Phytohabitans rumicis: one gene and its partner. Each later gene encodes a partner of the first gene's protein in a complex. Links are inferred from orthologs where the notes say so. Each region holds a gene or a part of one and is shown on either strand. Other genes may lie near its edges.

Evidence for each region.
Region 2: the proteins of pcrA (region 1) and uvrB are in contact, whole or in part, in a crystal structure (PDB 7EGT), measured with the Thermus thermophilus proteins. The link is inferred for Phytohabitans rumicis from one-to-one orthologs. Residues at the interface, in WP_096412145.1 of Thermus thermophilus: His654, Arg656, Phe657, Gln666, Asp668, Glu669, Lys680, Arg681, Leu682, Ser683, Lys685, Tyr686, Ala687; in WP_096411307.1 of Thermus thermophilus: Glu23, Leu25, Arg26, Asp27, Gly28, Glu29, Arg30, Phe31, Arg55, Glu326, Asp327, Phe328, Glu379, Ser382, Gln383, His398, Gly400, Arg401.

The regions. Positions count from the first base shown.
Region 1 is NZ_BLPG01000001.1:3,566,198-3,572,339, reverse strand. The notes cover bases 819-3,852. They hold pcrA (DNA helicase PcrA), read left to right. Parts: upstream 819-1,176; coding sequence 1,177-3,528; downstream 3,529-3,852. Other genes in these bases: Prum_RS15635 (bifunctional metallophosphatase/5'-nucleotidase), read right to left, coding at 819-1,023. Outside these bases: more of Prum_RS15635, read right to left, coding at 1-818; Prum_RS51560 (M23 family metallopeptidase), read right to left, coding at 4,065-4,445; Prum_RS15620 (M23 family metallopeptidase), read right to left, coding at 5,094-5,813. UniProt on the Escherichia coli protein: A helicase with DNA-dependent ATPase activity. Unwinds DNA duplexes with 3'-5' polarity. Translocates on single-stranded DNA with 3'-5' polarity. Initiates unwinding more efficiently from a nicked substrate than double-stranded DNA.
Region 2 is NZ_BLPG01000001.1:2,042,835-2,048,896, reverse strand. The notes cover bases 1-2,954. They hold uvrB (excinuclease ABC subunit UvrB), read left to right. Parts: upstream 1-389; coding sequence 390-2,519; downstream 2,520-2,954. Other genes in these bases: Prum_RS51195 (DUF6597 domain-containing transcriptional factor), read left to right, coding at 2,522-2,954; Prum_RS08715 (hypothetical protein), read right to left, coding at 1-89. In the rest of the region: more of Prum_RS51195, read left to right, coding at 2,955-3,016; Prum_RS51190 (helix-turn-helix domain-containing protein), read left to right, coding at 3,050-3,322; Prum_RS08700 (VOC family protein), read left to right, coding at 3,328-3,696; Prum_RS08695 (GNAT family N-acetyltransferase), read left to right, coding at 3,751-4,068; Prum_RS08690 (GNAT family N-acetyltransferase), read left to right, coding at 4,065-4,625; Prum_RS08685 (TetR/AcrR family transcriptional regulator), read right to left, coding at 4,607-5,164; Prum_RS08680 (SRPBCC family protein), read left to right, coding at 5,179-5,613; Prum_RS08675 (antibiotic biosynthesis monooxygenase family protein), read right to left, coding at 5,610-5,903. UniProt on the Escherichia coli protein: The UvrABC repair system catalyzes the recognition and processing of DNA lesions. A damage recognition complex composed of 2 UvrA and 2 UvrB subunits scans DNA for abnormalities.

The DNA of each region.
Region 1 (6,142 bases):
GACGCCGTTGCTGCCGGCGCTGGTGACGACCGTCGGGGCGCCCGCGGAGTTGGGCAGCTGGCACGAGTAGAACCGGTGCGTGTGGCCGGAGACCACGATGCCGAACTCGGGCCGCAGGCCGGCCACGATGTTGGTGATCGGGCCGGCGAAGTTCGCGCACCCGTCGACCGGCTGCGGCGTGGGTGGCGGCGACTGGGCCCCACCCTCGTGGATCAGCAGGACCATCGACTTGACGCCGGCGAGGCGCAGCAGCGCGGCCCACTTGTTGGCGGTCTCGATCTCGTCGCGGAACTCGACCGTGCTGATGCCGGCCGGGTTGACGATCGAGGGGGTGCCCTTCAGCGTCATGCCGACGAAGCCGACCGGTACGCCGCCCACCTGCTTGATGTCCACGGGCAGCAGGATCGGCAGCCCGGTGCTTTTCTTGACCACGTTGGCGGCCAGGTACTTGAACTTCGCACCCTTGAAGCCGTCGCCGTCCTGGCAACCGTCGACCGGGTGGCAGCCGCCCCGCTGCAGGCGCGCCAGTTCCGTCGTACCCTCGTCGAACTCGTGGTTTCCGACGGAGCTGACCTGCAGGCCCGCGTTGTTGAGCAGCTCGATGGACGGCTCGTCGTGGAAGGCCGCGCTGACCAGCGGCGTGGCGCCGACCAGGTCGCCGGCCCCGACGGTGATCGACTGGCGCCCTTCGGCGCCGGCCTCCGCGCGGAGCCTCTTGAGCCAGGTGGTCAGGTATTCGACGCCGCCGGCCGGGTTGCCGTTGACCAGCCCGCCGCTGCCGGTGGGCGGGTCGATCGCGCCGTGGAAGTCGTTGAAACCGAGCAGGTTGCCCTTGGCGGTCCCGCCGTGCTGGCCACCCCCGTAGGTGACGGAGACGGGCGACATCGGCGTCCAGGCCGCGGCCTGCGCGGTCTTCGAGGAGTCGTCGGAACTGAACGGCACCGTGGCGACTACTGCCAGCGCGAGGGCGGGTACGGCGAGGTGACGCAGTACCGCCCGGCCGCGCGAGCGCGGTGGGGTCATCGTGTCTCTCCCTAATTCGCATATGCGCAGGACAACATGCGTCATCGTGCTCGTTTAGGGGATGATCGCACCAGATCCGCCGGGTGACGATTTAGTAGCCGTCCGGCGCGCGGAGAAGTTGTGTCGGTCCCTCGGCATAGACTCGCCCCTGCGATGCATGCTCTCTTCGAACCCCCCACCGATGCGCCGGAAAAGCCGCGGCGCCACCGGCCCGACCCGGAAAAGCTGCTCGCCGGCCTCAACGGCCCGCAGCGCGACGCGGTCGTCCACGCCGGCTCACCCCTGCTCATCGTCGCCGGTGCCGGCTCCGGCAAGACCCGCGTGCTCACCAACCGGATCGCGTACCTGCTGGCCGCCCGGGACGTCCATCCCGGCCAGATCATCGCGATCACGTTTACCAACAAGGCCGCCGGCGAGATGAAGGAGCGGGTGGCCGCGCTGGTGGGCGGGCGCGCCCGGCTCATGTGGGTGTCCACGTTCCACTCCGCGTGCGTGCGCATCCTGCGGGCCGAGCACGAGCACGCCGGGCTGAAGTCGACGTTCTCCATCTACGACGCGGACGACTCGCGCCGGCTGATGCAGATGGTCGCTCGCGAGCTCGACCTCGACCCCAAGCGCTACCCCGCCCGCGGGCTGGCCGCCCAGGTGTCCAACCTCAAAAACGAGCTGGTCGACCCCGAGTCGTTCGCCGACCGGGCCAAGGGGCCCAACGAGCGCGCGCTCGCCGAGGCGTACACGCTGTATCAGCGCCGTCTCAAGGAGGCGCACGCGCTCGACTTCGACGACCTCATCATGACGACCGTCCACTTGCTCCAGTCGCATCCGCACGTGGCCGAGGCGTACCGGCGCCGGTTCCGGCACGTGCTCGTCGACGAGTACCAGGACACCAACCACGCCCAGTACGTACTGATCAAGGAGCTGGTGTCCGGCACGCCGGGCCTGGAGCCGGCGGAGCTGTGCGTGGTCGGCGACGCCGACCAGTCGATCTACGCGTTCCGCGGCGCCACGATCCGCAACATCCTGGAGTTCGAGCGCGACTATCCCGACGCGCGCACGATCCTCCTGGAGCAGAACTACCGCTCCACCCAGACGATCCTCAACGCGGCCAACGCGGTCATCGACCGCAACACGTCCCGCAAGCCCAAACGGCTCTGGAGCGAGGAGGGCGCGGGCGAGCAGATCGTCGGGTACGTCGCGGACACCGAGCACGCCGAGGCCGACTGGGTGGCCCGCGAGATCGACCGGCTCTGCGACGCCGACCAGGCCCGCCCCGGCGACGTCGCCGTCTTCTACCGCACCAACGCCCAGTCCCGCGTCTTCGAAGAGGTGTTCATCCGGGTCGGCCTGCCGTACAAGGTGGTCGGTGGGGTGCGTTTCTACGAGCGCAAGGAGGTCCGCGACGCGCTGGCGTACCTGCGTTCCGTGGTCAACGACGACGACACGGTGAGCATCCGCCGCATCCTCAACACCCCGCGACGCGGCATCGGCGACCGGGCCGAGGCGTGCGTCGAGGCGCTGTCCAGCCGCGAGCGCATCTCGTTCGGCGCCGCGCTGCGACGCGCCGCCGAGGCCCCCGGCATCTCCACCCGCGCGGTCAACGGCATCACCGACTTCGTCACCCTCCTCGACGAGGTACGCGAGCAGGCCGCGACCGCCCCGCCCGAGGAGATCCTGGAGGCGTTGCTGCAGCGCTCGGGCTACCTGGCCGAGCTGGAGGAGAGCCTTGACCCGCAGGACGCCGGCCGGGTGGAAAACCTCCAGGAGCTGGTGAGCGTGGCCCGCGAGTACACCGAGCGGGTGGAAGGGCAGGACGAGACTGCCACGCTGGCCGGCTTCCTGGAGCAGGTCGCGCTCGTCGCCGACGCCGACCAGATCCCCAGCGACGACCCCGAGCACCAAGGCGTGGTCACGCTCATGACGCTGCACACCGCCAAGGGCCTGGAGTTCCCGGTGGTGTTCCTGTCCGGCCTCGAAGACGGCGTCTTCCCCCACCTGCGCTCGCTGGGCGACAACCGCGAGCTGGAGGAGGAGCGCCGGCTGGCGTACGTGGGCATCACCCGGGCCAGGCGCCGGCTCTACATCTCCCGGGCGGTCACCCGAGGCGCCTGGGGTCAGCCGCAGTACAACCCGGCGTCGCGGTTCCTCGCCGAGCTGCCGACCGAGCTGGTCCACTGGGAGCGCACCGAGTCGGCGTACACGTCCTGGTCCGGCACGGGCGGGGGTATCGGCGGCGGTCGCGGGGAGCGCAGCAGCTTCGCCGGGGGTACGGCAAAGGCCGCCCGCCTGGCCGAGCGGCTCGGCGTGGACGGGGCGAAGCTGGCCACGGCGAGCGACCTGCCGCAGGTGCCCAGCGTCTCGGCCGGCGACCGCATCAACCACCAGCGCTACGGCTTGGGCCGAGTCGTCGAGGTCGAGGGCTACGGCGCGCGCACCCAGGCAAAGGTCGACTTCGGCGACCAGGTCATGTGGATCGTCCTCCGCCACGCCCCCATAGAAAAGCTCTAACCCCCGCCCCGCGCCCTTTGGCGTCGATCAAGGGCAAACGGTCGTGCTTTGATCTCCAATCCACGACCGTTCGCCCTTGATCGACGCGAAAATCCTTGATCGGCGCACCGCCTGAGGCCGCCCGAGGCGAGGCCGGCGGGGTCGCGTGCGCGCCTGCGTCAGTAGGGCGCCCCCACTGGGGCATCTGGCGTGAGCGGGGTCCCCAAGGCTGGGTAGGTAGGGGAACCCGGTACAGCGCAAGATGCGTCGCCGATGGTGGCGCCGTTCCCTGACCACTCGGACGGTAGCCCGATTGTCGCGGTGATCATGAGGTTAGCGTCAGGGCAAGTGCTCTCACCGCAGGCTGGCGTCGATCTTCCTAGATCGATTTGGTCGCTCGACTTGGTGGGGTACGCCGGGATCTTGGGTCCGGTTATGTCGGACACGTCCGGGCGCAAGATCCCGCCCTGCCCCACCAAGTCCACTGGCCGGCAAGCGACCAACCGGCGCCGCTTGACAGCACCCAGGGACCCTTAACGCCCCCAAAACCCCCACCCTCAGCACCCGAGATTCACGCCCCGGGCGCGCATCCAAGGAGCAGGGTCGATCTGGTTCCAGAGCCCTTGGTGCACCTCGAAGTGCAGATGAGGCCCGGTCGAGTCGCCGGTGGAGCCCTCGTACCCGATGAGCTGGCCGGCTACGACCTTCTGGCCGGCCTGGACGGCCACCTTCGACTGGTGGGCGTAGTGCGTCAGGTAGCCGTTGCCGTGGTCGATGACCACCGAGATGCCGTACCCGGTGTAGAGCCAGCCGGCTCCGACGACGGTGCCGGCGCCGGCGGCGTGGATCGGCGTGCCCGCGTCGGCGGCCAGGTCGATGCCGGCGTGCAGGACGCCCCAGCGCATGCCGAAGCAGGAGGTGGTGCCGGCGCCGGGCATGGGGCTGACCCAGGCCGGCGCCGCCTTGGTGGTGGTCGTTGCCTTGGGGGCGGCCGCGGCGGCGGGGGCCTTGGCGGTCGAGGGGTGGTTGACGGGGTGGACGCGGACGGGCTGGGGGCGGCGCGCTGGGCCCGGTCGGCGCGCTCCGCGGCGCCGGTACGGGCGTCCTGGCCGGCGGCGACCGCGGCCAGCTCGGCCGGGGCGGCGTCGCCACCACCGCCGGTGACGGCGGCCGAGACGCCGGTCAGGGCCAGCCCGACCAGCGCGACGGCGGTCGGTACGACGATTCGGGCGCGGCCGGCGAGCCGGGCGCGGACCCGATGCCTGATCACTTCGGGGCCGCGAGGGCGACGGGGGGTATCGCTCTGGTGCACGGGGGGAACCTCCGTGGTTGCTTGCACGGACTCGAAAATGTTGGGTTGCGAGCCGTTAACCACGGATACGGGGCGTGACAGACATGGGTGCTCCCACGCCGGAGGGCGGGCTTCTTTGCCCGCATTTGCGGTCTACTAACCGGTAGCTACCGCGTGCTCAGGCGTGGCCTCGGTCACTCTTTGCTGTGTGACGCGCCGAACTTTGCCTGGTCAGAGGGGAGAAAAAACCGCCCATGCCAGGAGGCGTGGGCGGTTGATGGGACAACACGCAGGGTCAGGATGCGGCTACGTCGCCGTAAATTGCCTCGACTTGTAGCTTGATGTCCGCTCCGCGCTCACGGAACCACGGGATCGGGTCCCGGGGCTCACCGTTGACATGCACCTCAAGGTGCAGGTGGTTACCGTACGAGTGCCCGGTGTTACCGACCAGGCCGAGGGTGTCGCCGGCCTTGACCTGCTGTCCGGCCTTGACCAGCACCTGCGACGAGTGGCCGTAGATGGTCTCGATGCCGTTGCCGTGGTCGACGATCACCGCGTAGCCGTAGCCGCCGTAGTAGCCGGCCAGCTTCACCACGCCGGCGTGCACCGCCCGGTACGGCGTGCCCTCCGGGGCTGCCAGGTCGACACCGGCGTGCAGTTGACCCCAGCGCATCCCGTACGCCGAGGTGAACTCGTAGTCGTGCAGCGGCAGCAGCCAGACGTCGTCGGGCGCGGGCTGGGCGGTCGAGTTGGTGCTGGACCGGTCGCCACGGGACGCCCGGTCGGCGTCTTCGGCGCGCTCGGCGAGATCTTGCTGGGTGGAGGTCTGGTCGAGGTCGGCGACCGCGGACGGGTCGACGGTCTTTGCATCGGGCATCGCACCCGCGCCGAGCGCGACAATGCCGGCACCGACAAATGCGGTGGTGACGACGGCCGCGTAGCGGCTACGTGGAGGGGTGGGGACGCGGCGACGACCGCGATATCGGTCGGGCTCAGACGACAGGCGCTGGCGCACGCACACCCTCCGTTGTCGGTCAGGTCGGCGGTCGTACCGGCGTCGAAATCGGGGGTGAACGCTCGGTGACCGCGTTGCCAGCCCGCGGGGTCCGGAATGACAACCGCTGGACACCGTAGCTAAATCCGTGGGCGTGTCACAAGCCAGACGGGCAAATTCGCTACAGTTCTCGACACCGTCCGTTGTGGAATGCCGGAATTCGTAACCTTTTGTACGTAGGCTCGTTAGTAGCATTCAGTCACATCGAGTAGTACTGATAGTCATGTGACACATTCAACAGCGGCATATGCTTGCCATCCTCATTGGACGGCGAAGGTCCTGCGTGATCC
Region 2 (6,062 bases), 1.5 Mb from region 1 along the record:
CCGGTGGTCAGTCCCGCGGCCGAGCCGACGGCGATGCAGACGAGAGCGACGAGCGCGACCACGCGCCGCCGGTCGAGGCTTGCCTTCACCTGAGGTTGAACGGCTGGGCGCGGTTGAGGTGACGTGTCGGAACACAATGGGGCGCTCGCGGCGGCCGGTCAGCGCGTCCTGCGCGACCGCGTCGGGTGCGCTCACCGACGAGCTGCCGGGGCTGCAACCCTGCGCCGGGTGTGATCGGCCGGTGTGGAGGCCCGATCGTGAACCCGGTCGGCCGCCGCGAGCGGCCTACCTCTAAGACGGTAGCGCGGTGATCTTGTGCACACAATGACAAATCGAAGTTGATCGTACGCGCTCCGAGGTTGTCATACGGTCGGCGTACGGTGGGCTGCATGGCGCTCGACATCCCGCGACTCGACGGCCGTTTCGAGGTAATCAGCGACTACAAGCCGTCCGGCGACCAGCCGACAGCCATCGATGACCTTGAGCGTCGGGTGCGCCGGGGCGACCGGCACACGGTGCTGCTCGGCGCCACCGGCACGGGCAAGAGCGCGACCACGGCGTGGCTGGTCGAGCGGCTGCAGCGGCCCACACTGGTGATGGCACACAACAAGACGCTCTGCGCCCAGCTCGCCAAGGAGTTTCGCGAGCTGATGCCCAACAACGCGGTCGAGTACTTCGTCTCCTACTACGACTACTACCAGCCCGAGGCGTACATCCCGCAGACGGACACGTACATCGAGAAGGACTCCTCGGTCAACGAGGAGGTCGAGCGCCTGCGCCACTCGGCGACGATGTCGCTGCTGACCCGCCGCGACGTGATCGTGGTGGCCACCGTGTCCGCGATCTACGGCCTGGGCACCCCGTCGGAATACCTCGACCGCTCGGTCAAGTTGCGGGCCGGTCAGGAGATCGACCGCGACAAGCTGCTGCGCCGGCTGGTCGACATCCAGTACACCCGCAACGACATGTCGTTCAGCCGGGGCACGTTCCGGGTCCGGGGCGACACGCTGGAGATCATCCCGGCGTACGAGGAGCTGGCGGTCCGGATCGAGCTCTTCGGCGACGAGGTGGAAAAGCTGTACTACCTGCACCCGCTCACCGGCGACGTGGTCAAGGAGGTCGACCAGCTGCTCATCTTCCCGGCCACCCACTACACGGCCGGGCCGGAGCGGATGGAGCGGGCGCTGCGCGGCATCGAGGCCGAGCTGACCGAGCGGCTCGCCGACCTGGAGCAGCAGGGCAAGCTGCTGGAGGCCCAGCGGCTGCGGATGCGCACGTCGTACGACGTGGAGATGATGCGCCAGGTCGGGTTCTGCTCGGGCATCGAGAACTACTCGATGCACATCGACGGCCGCGAGCCGGGCAGCCCACCGCACTGCCTGCTCGACTACTTCCCCGACGACTTCCTGACCGTCATCGACGAGTCGCACCAGACCATCCCGCAGATCGGCGCCATGTACGAGGGCGACGCCTCGCGCAAGCGGCTGCTGATCGAGCACGGGTTCCGGCTGCCGAGCGCGGCCGACAACCGGCCGCTGCGCTTCGACGAGTTCCTGGAGCGGGTGGGCCAGATGGTGTTCCTGTCCGCCACCCCCGGCCCGTGGGAGCTGCAGCACTCCGGTGGGGAGTTCGTCGAGCAGGTGATCCGCCCGACCGGCCTGATCGACCCCGAGGTGCTGATCAAGCCGACCAAGGGCCAGATCGACGACCTCATGCACGAGATCCAGCTGCGTACCGAGCGCGACGAGCGGGTGCTGGTCACCACGCTGACCAAGAAGATGGCCGAAGACCTCACCGACTACCTGCTGGAGCACGGCATCCGGGTGCGCTACCTGCACTCCGAGGTCGACACGCTGCGCCGGGTCGAGTTGCTGCGTGAGCTGCGCAAGGGCGACTTCGACGTCCTGGTCGGCATCAACCTGCTGCGGGAGGGCCTCGACCTGCCCGAGGTGTCGCTGGTGGCGATCCTCGACGCCGACAAGGAAGGCTTCCTGCGCAGCGGCACGTCGCTGATCCAGACGATCGGCCGCGCCGCCCGTAACGTGTCCGGCCAGGTCCACATGTACGCGGACAAGATCACCCCGTCGATGGCCAACGCGATCGACGAGACCAACCGGCGGCGGGCCAAGCAGGTCGCGTACAACGAGGCGAACGGCATCAAGCCCGAGCCGCTGCGCAAGAAGATCCACGACATCCTGGACGACATCTACCGGGAGGCCGACGACACCGAGGGCGCGCTGGCCGGCCACGGTCCCGGCGGGCACGTCATCGGCGGCTCCGGGCGGCAGATGTCGCGCGGCAAGGCGCCGGTGCCGGAGACCCGGTCGCGCGGCAAGGCGGCCACCCCGTCCCGGGCCGGCATGGCCCGTGCCGACCTGGCCCAGCTCATCCAGGACCTCAACGACCAGATGCTGGCCGCGGCCCGGGAGCTGCAGTTCGAGCTGGCGGCCCGGATCCGCGACGAGGTTCACGAGCTGAAGAAGGAACTGCGCGGCATGGACGTGGCGGGCGTGAAGTAGCCATGGGCCTGGCGCTCGCGTCCGGGGCCCCGCATCCGCGGCTGCGCCCGTACGTCGAGCGCTACGTCGGGTACGAGGAGGACGCCGGGTCGCTGCTGCGGCGGCGGGAGATGCCGGGCGCCCACGTGGTGCTGGTCGTCGGCTGGGGCGACCCGCTCGACGTGGTCGACCCGCGGGGGACCGGGGCGTACGGGGTCACCTCGTTCACCGCCGGGCTGTACGACTCGTACGTGGTCACCAGCACGGCCGGGGTCGGCCGGGGCGTGCAGCTCATGCTGGAGCCGCCCGTCGCGGGCCGGATCCTGGGCGTGCCGGCGGGCGAGCTGACCAACCGGGCGGTCGCGCTCGACGACCTGCCCGGCGGCTGGATGCGAGGGCTGCGCGAGCGGCTGGCCGAGGCGCCCGACTGGCGCAGCCGCTTCGCCGTACTGGACCAGGCGATCGGCGCCCGGCTGGACGCCTCCACCGCCCCGGATCCGCGCGTCGAGTGGGCCTAGGCGCGGCTGCGGCGCGCACACGGTGGGGTGAGCGTGGCCGGGCTGGCGGCCGAGCTGGGCTGGAGCGGCCGGCACCTCGCGTCGACGTTCCGGCGGGAGATCGGCCTGACGCCCAAGATGGCGGCGCGGGTGCTGCGCTTCGAGCGGGCGTACGCGGCGCTGGGCTCCGCCGATAGCTGGGCCGACATCGCGGTCTCGTGCGGGTACTACGACCAGGCGCACCTGATCCGCGACTTCAAGGAGTTCGCCGGCGCGCCGCCGGGTCACTTTCGTCCAATCGCGGGGGCGCCCGGCGTCGCAGACTAGGCGGCATGCGAACCATCTACCCGGTCTTCAGGTACGCCGACGCGCGCGCCGCCATCGACTGGCTGGTCACGGCGTTCGGCTTCGAGGTGGGGTCGGTGACCGACGGCCCCGACGGCTCGGTGACGCACGCCGAGCTGACGTACGGCACCGGCATGATCATGGTGGGCCAGGGCAAGCCGGCGGGCGGGCTGCCGGCCGCCGACGAATGGCGCGTCTACGTCGCCGTGGACGACGTGGACGCGCACCACGCCCGGGCCACGGCGGCGGGGGCGGAGGTCGTCATGCCGCTGACCGACCAGCCGTACGGGTCGCGGGAGTACGGCGCCCGCGACCTGGAGGGCAACGTCTGGTCCTTCGGCACGTACCGCCCGTAGGGGGCCGGGAAACGGGGGCGCGGACAGTGGGGTGGGGGCCGTAGGCTCAGCGGCGTGCATAGCGGGGAGCTGACCTGGGGGCCGCTGGACGGGGCCGCGGACGCGGGGGATCTGGCCGGGCTGGCGGGGCGGTGCCATGCGGCGGACGGCGGGATGACCGAGGTCACCCTCAGCCGGTACGCGGCCGACGGCGTCATCACGACGAGCGGGCGCACCGCCGGCGGGGAGCTGGTCGCGGCGGCGGCCGTCCGGCGGCTCCAGCCGGGCGTGGCGGTCATCGGGCTGGTGGACCCGGCGCACCGCGGGCGGGGCGTGGGCGGCCGGCTGCTCGACTGGGGCTGTCGGCGGCGGCCACGATCGCGGACGGCGTGACGGTGGAGACCGAGGCGCTCACCGCGGCGACGGAGCGCCTGTTCGCCAGCCGCGGGCTGCGCCAGGTTTTCGCCGAGGACGTGATGCGCTTCGACCTGGCCGGCGCCGAGCCGCCGGACGTGGCGCTGCCGCCGGGCGTACGGCTGGGGGAGTGGGGGTCCGACATCGCGGGCCGGTTCTTCGCCGTCTATGACGCGTCGTTCCGGGACCGGCCGGGCTTTCCGGGCTGGCCGGCGGAGCGGTGGGTGGCGTGGACCGCGGGCGACGACGAGTTCCGTCCACAGTGGTCATTGCTGGCGACGGGGGTGGACGGGGACGACGCCGGGTTCATCACGTGCGCGCAGGGGTGGATCGTCCAGGTGGGCGTGGTGCCGGCCTGGCGCGGGCGGGGACTGGGCGCGGCTCTGGTGGCCGAGGCGCTGCGGCGGATGCGGGCCACCGGCGCCGCCGACGCCCTGCTCGACGTGAACGTCAACAACCCGGCGGGCCAGCTCTACACCCGGCTGGGCTTTACCCTGCTCGGCCGGCGCGCGAGGTTTCAGCGCACCGTCTCGTAGGCTTCGACGAATCGTTCCAGCGCCGCGTCGACGCCCTCCCGGTCGCCGGTGGCGAGCAGATCCAGCAACAGGCCGCGCATGACGGCCACGCCGAGCCGCGCGTCGGCCCGCGCGACGTCTTCGGGTACGCCATGCCGCCGCGCGTACTCGACGGCCGGCTCCAGCCAGGACTCCACGATCCCGTCCAGCAGCGGTACGGCGTGCGGCCGGCCTTGCAGCGCCTGGCCGTACACCTCGAAGAACAGCCGTTCGTGGGGGGCGAGGGCGGGGTCGGCGAACCGCTGCCACATTCGCCGGAGCACGTCGCCGGGGCTGGCCGCGTTCTCGACGCTCACCTCGGCGAAGGCGTCCCGCTGCCGCCGCTCCACCGCCCGGATCGCCTCGACGAGCAGGCCCTCCTTGGAGCCGAAATGGTAGATCAGCATGCGGTGGCTGGTGCCGAGCGCGGCGGCGAGCTGCCGGAGGCTGAGGTCGCTCAGGCCGTGCGCGGCGAGGTGGTCGATGGCGGCGTCGAGCAGGCGCTGCCGGGGATCGGGCATGTACCATATGGTACATGCGTGACATCGATGTGACGGCTCGCTCGGGCGCCGACGCGGAGACCGTGTACGACCTACTGAAGTCCGGCGCGACCTGGCCGACGTGGTCGGGGCTGGGATCGTTCGCGCTGGAACGCCCCGACGCCACGGGCGGGGAGGGGGTCGGCGCGATCCGGGTGTTCCGGACGTGGCCGTTCACCACCCGGGAGGAGATCGTCGAGGCGGTGCCGGGGCGCCGGCTGAGCTACGTGCTGCTGTCCGGCATGGCGCTGGACGGCTACCGCGCCGACGTCGACCTCACCCCGGTCGAGGACGGCACGCTGATCCGCTGGCACTCCACGTTCACCGCGCGCCGGCCGTGGATGGGCGGGTTCTACCGGTGGTTCCTCGGCAGGTTCATCAAGGGCTGCGCGGACGGGCTGGCGAAGGCGGCCGCCGGGCGTACCAGCTAGGCAGGAACGTCCGTGAAGTGCTCGACCACCGGCGGCGCGGCGAAGTAGGGGCCGATGAGCGACCGCCAGGTCGTGAAGCGCTCGGTGTCGCGGAAGTTCTCGATGTGGGCCTCGACCGTGTCCCACTCGACGAGCAGGACGAACCGCGTCGGTGACTCGATGCCGCGTGTCATCCGCACCGACCGGCAGCCGGGGGTGCTGGCCAGCACGGGGTGGCCCTTCGCGTACGCCGCCGCGAAGTCGTCCTCCTGGCCTGCCACGATGTCGATCAAAGCCACCTCAAGCACCATGCGGGCAGACTACCGGGCCTAGCCTCCTAGGATGCTCTAGGCGTGGGGAGGCGCATTACACACCGGCGTGCCGTGCCAAAAAGCGTGGCGATGGTGGATGATGGAGGCCGTAGGAGGGGAGTATTCCCCCGCGATGATGTCGTCAACACGGTCAACACG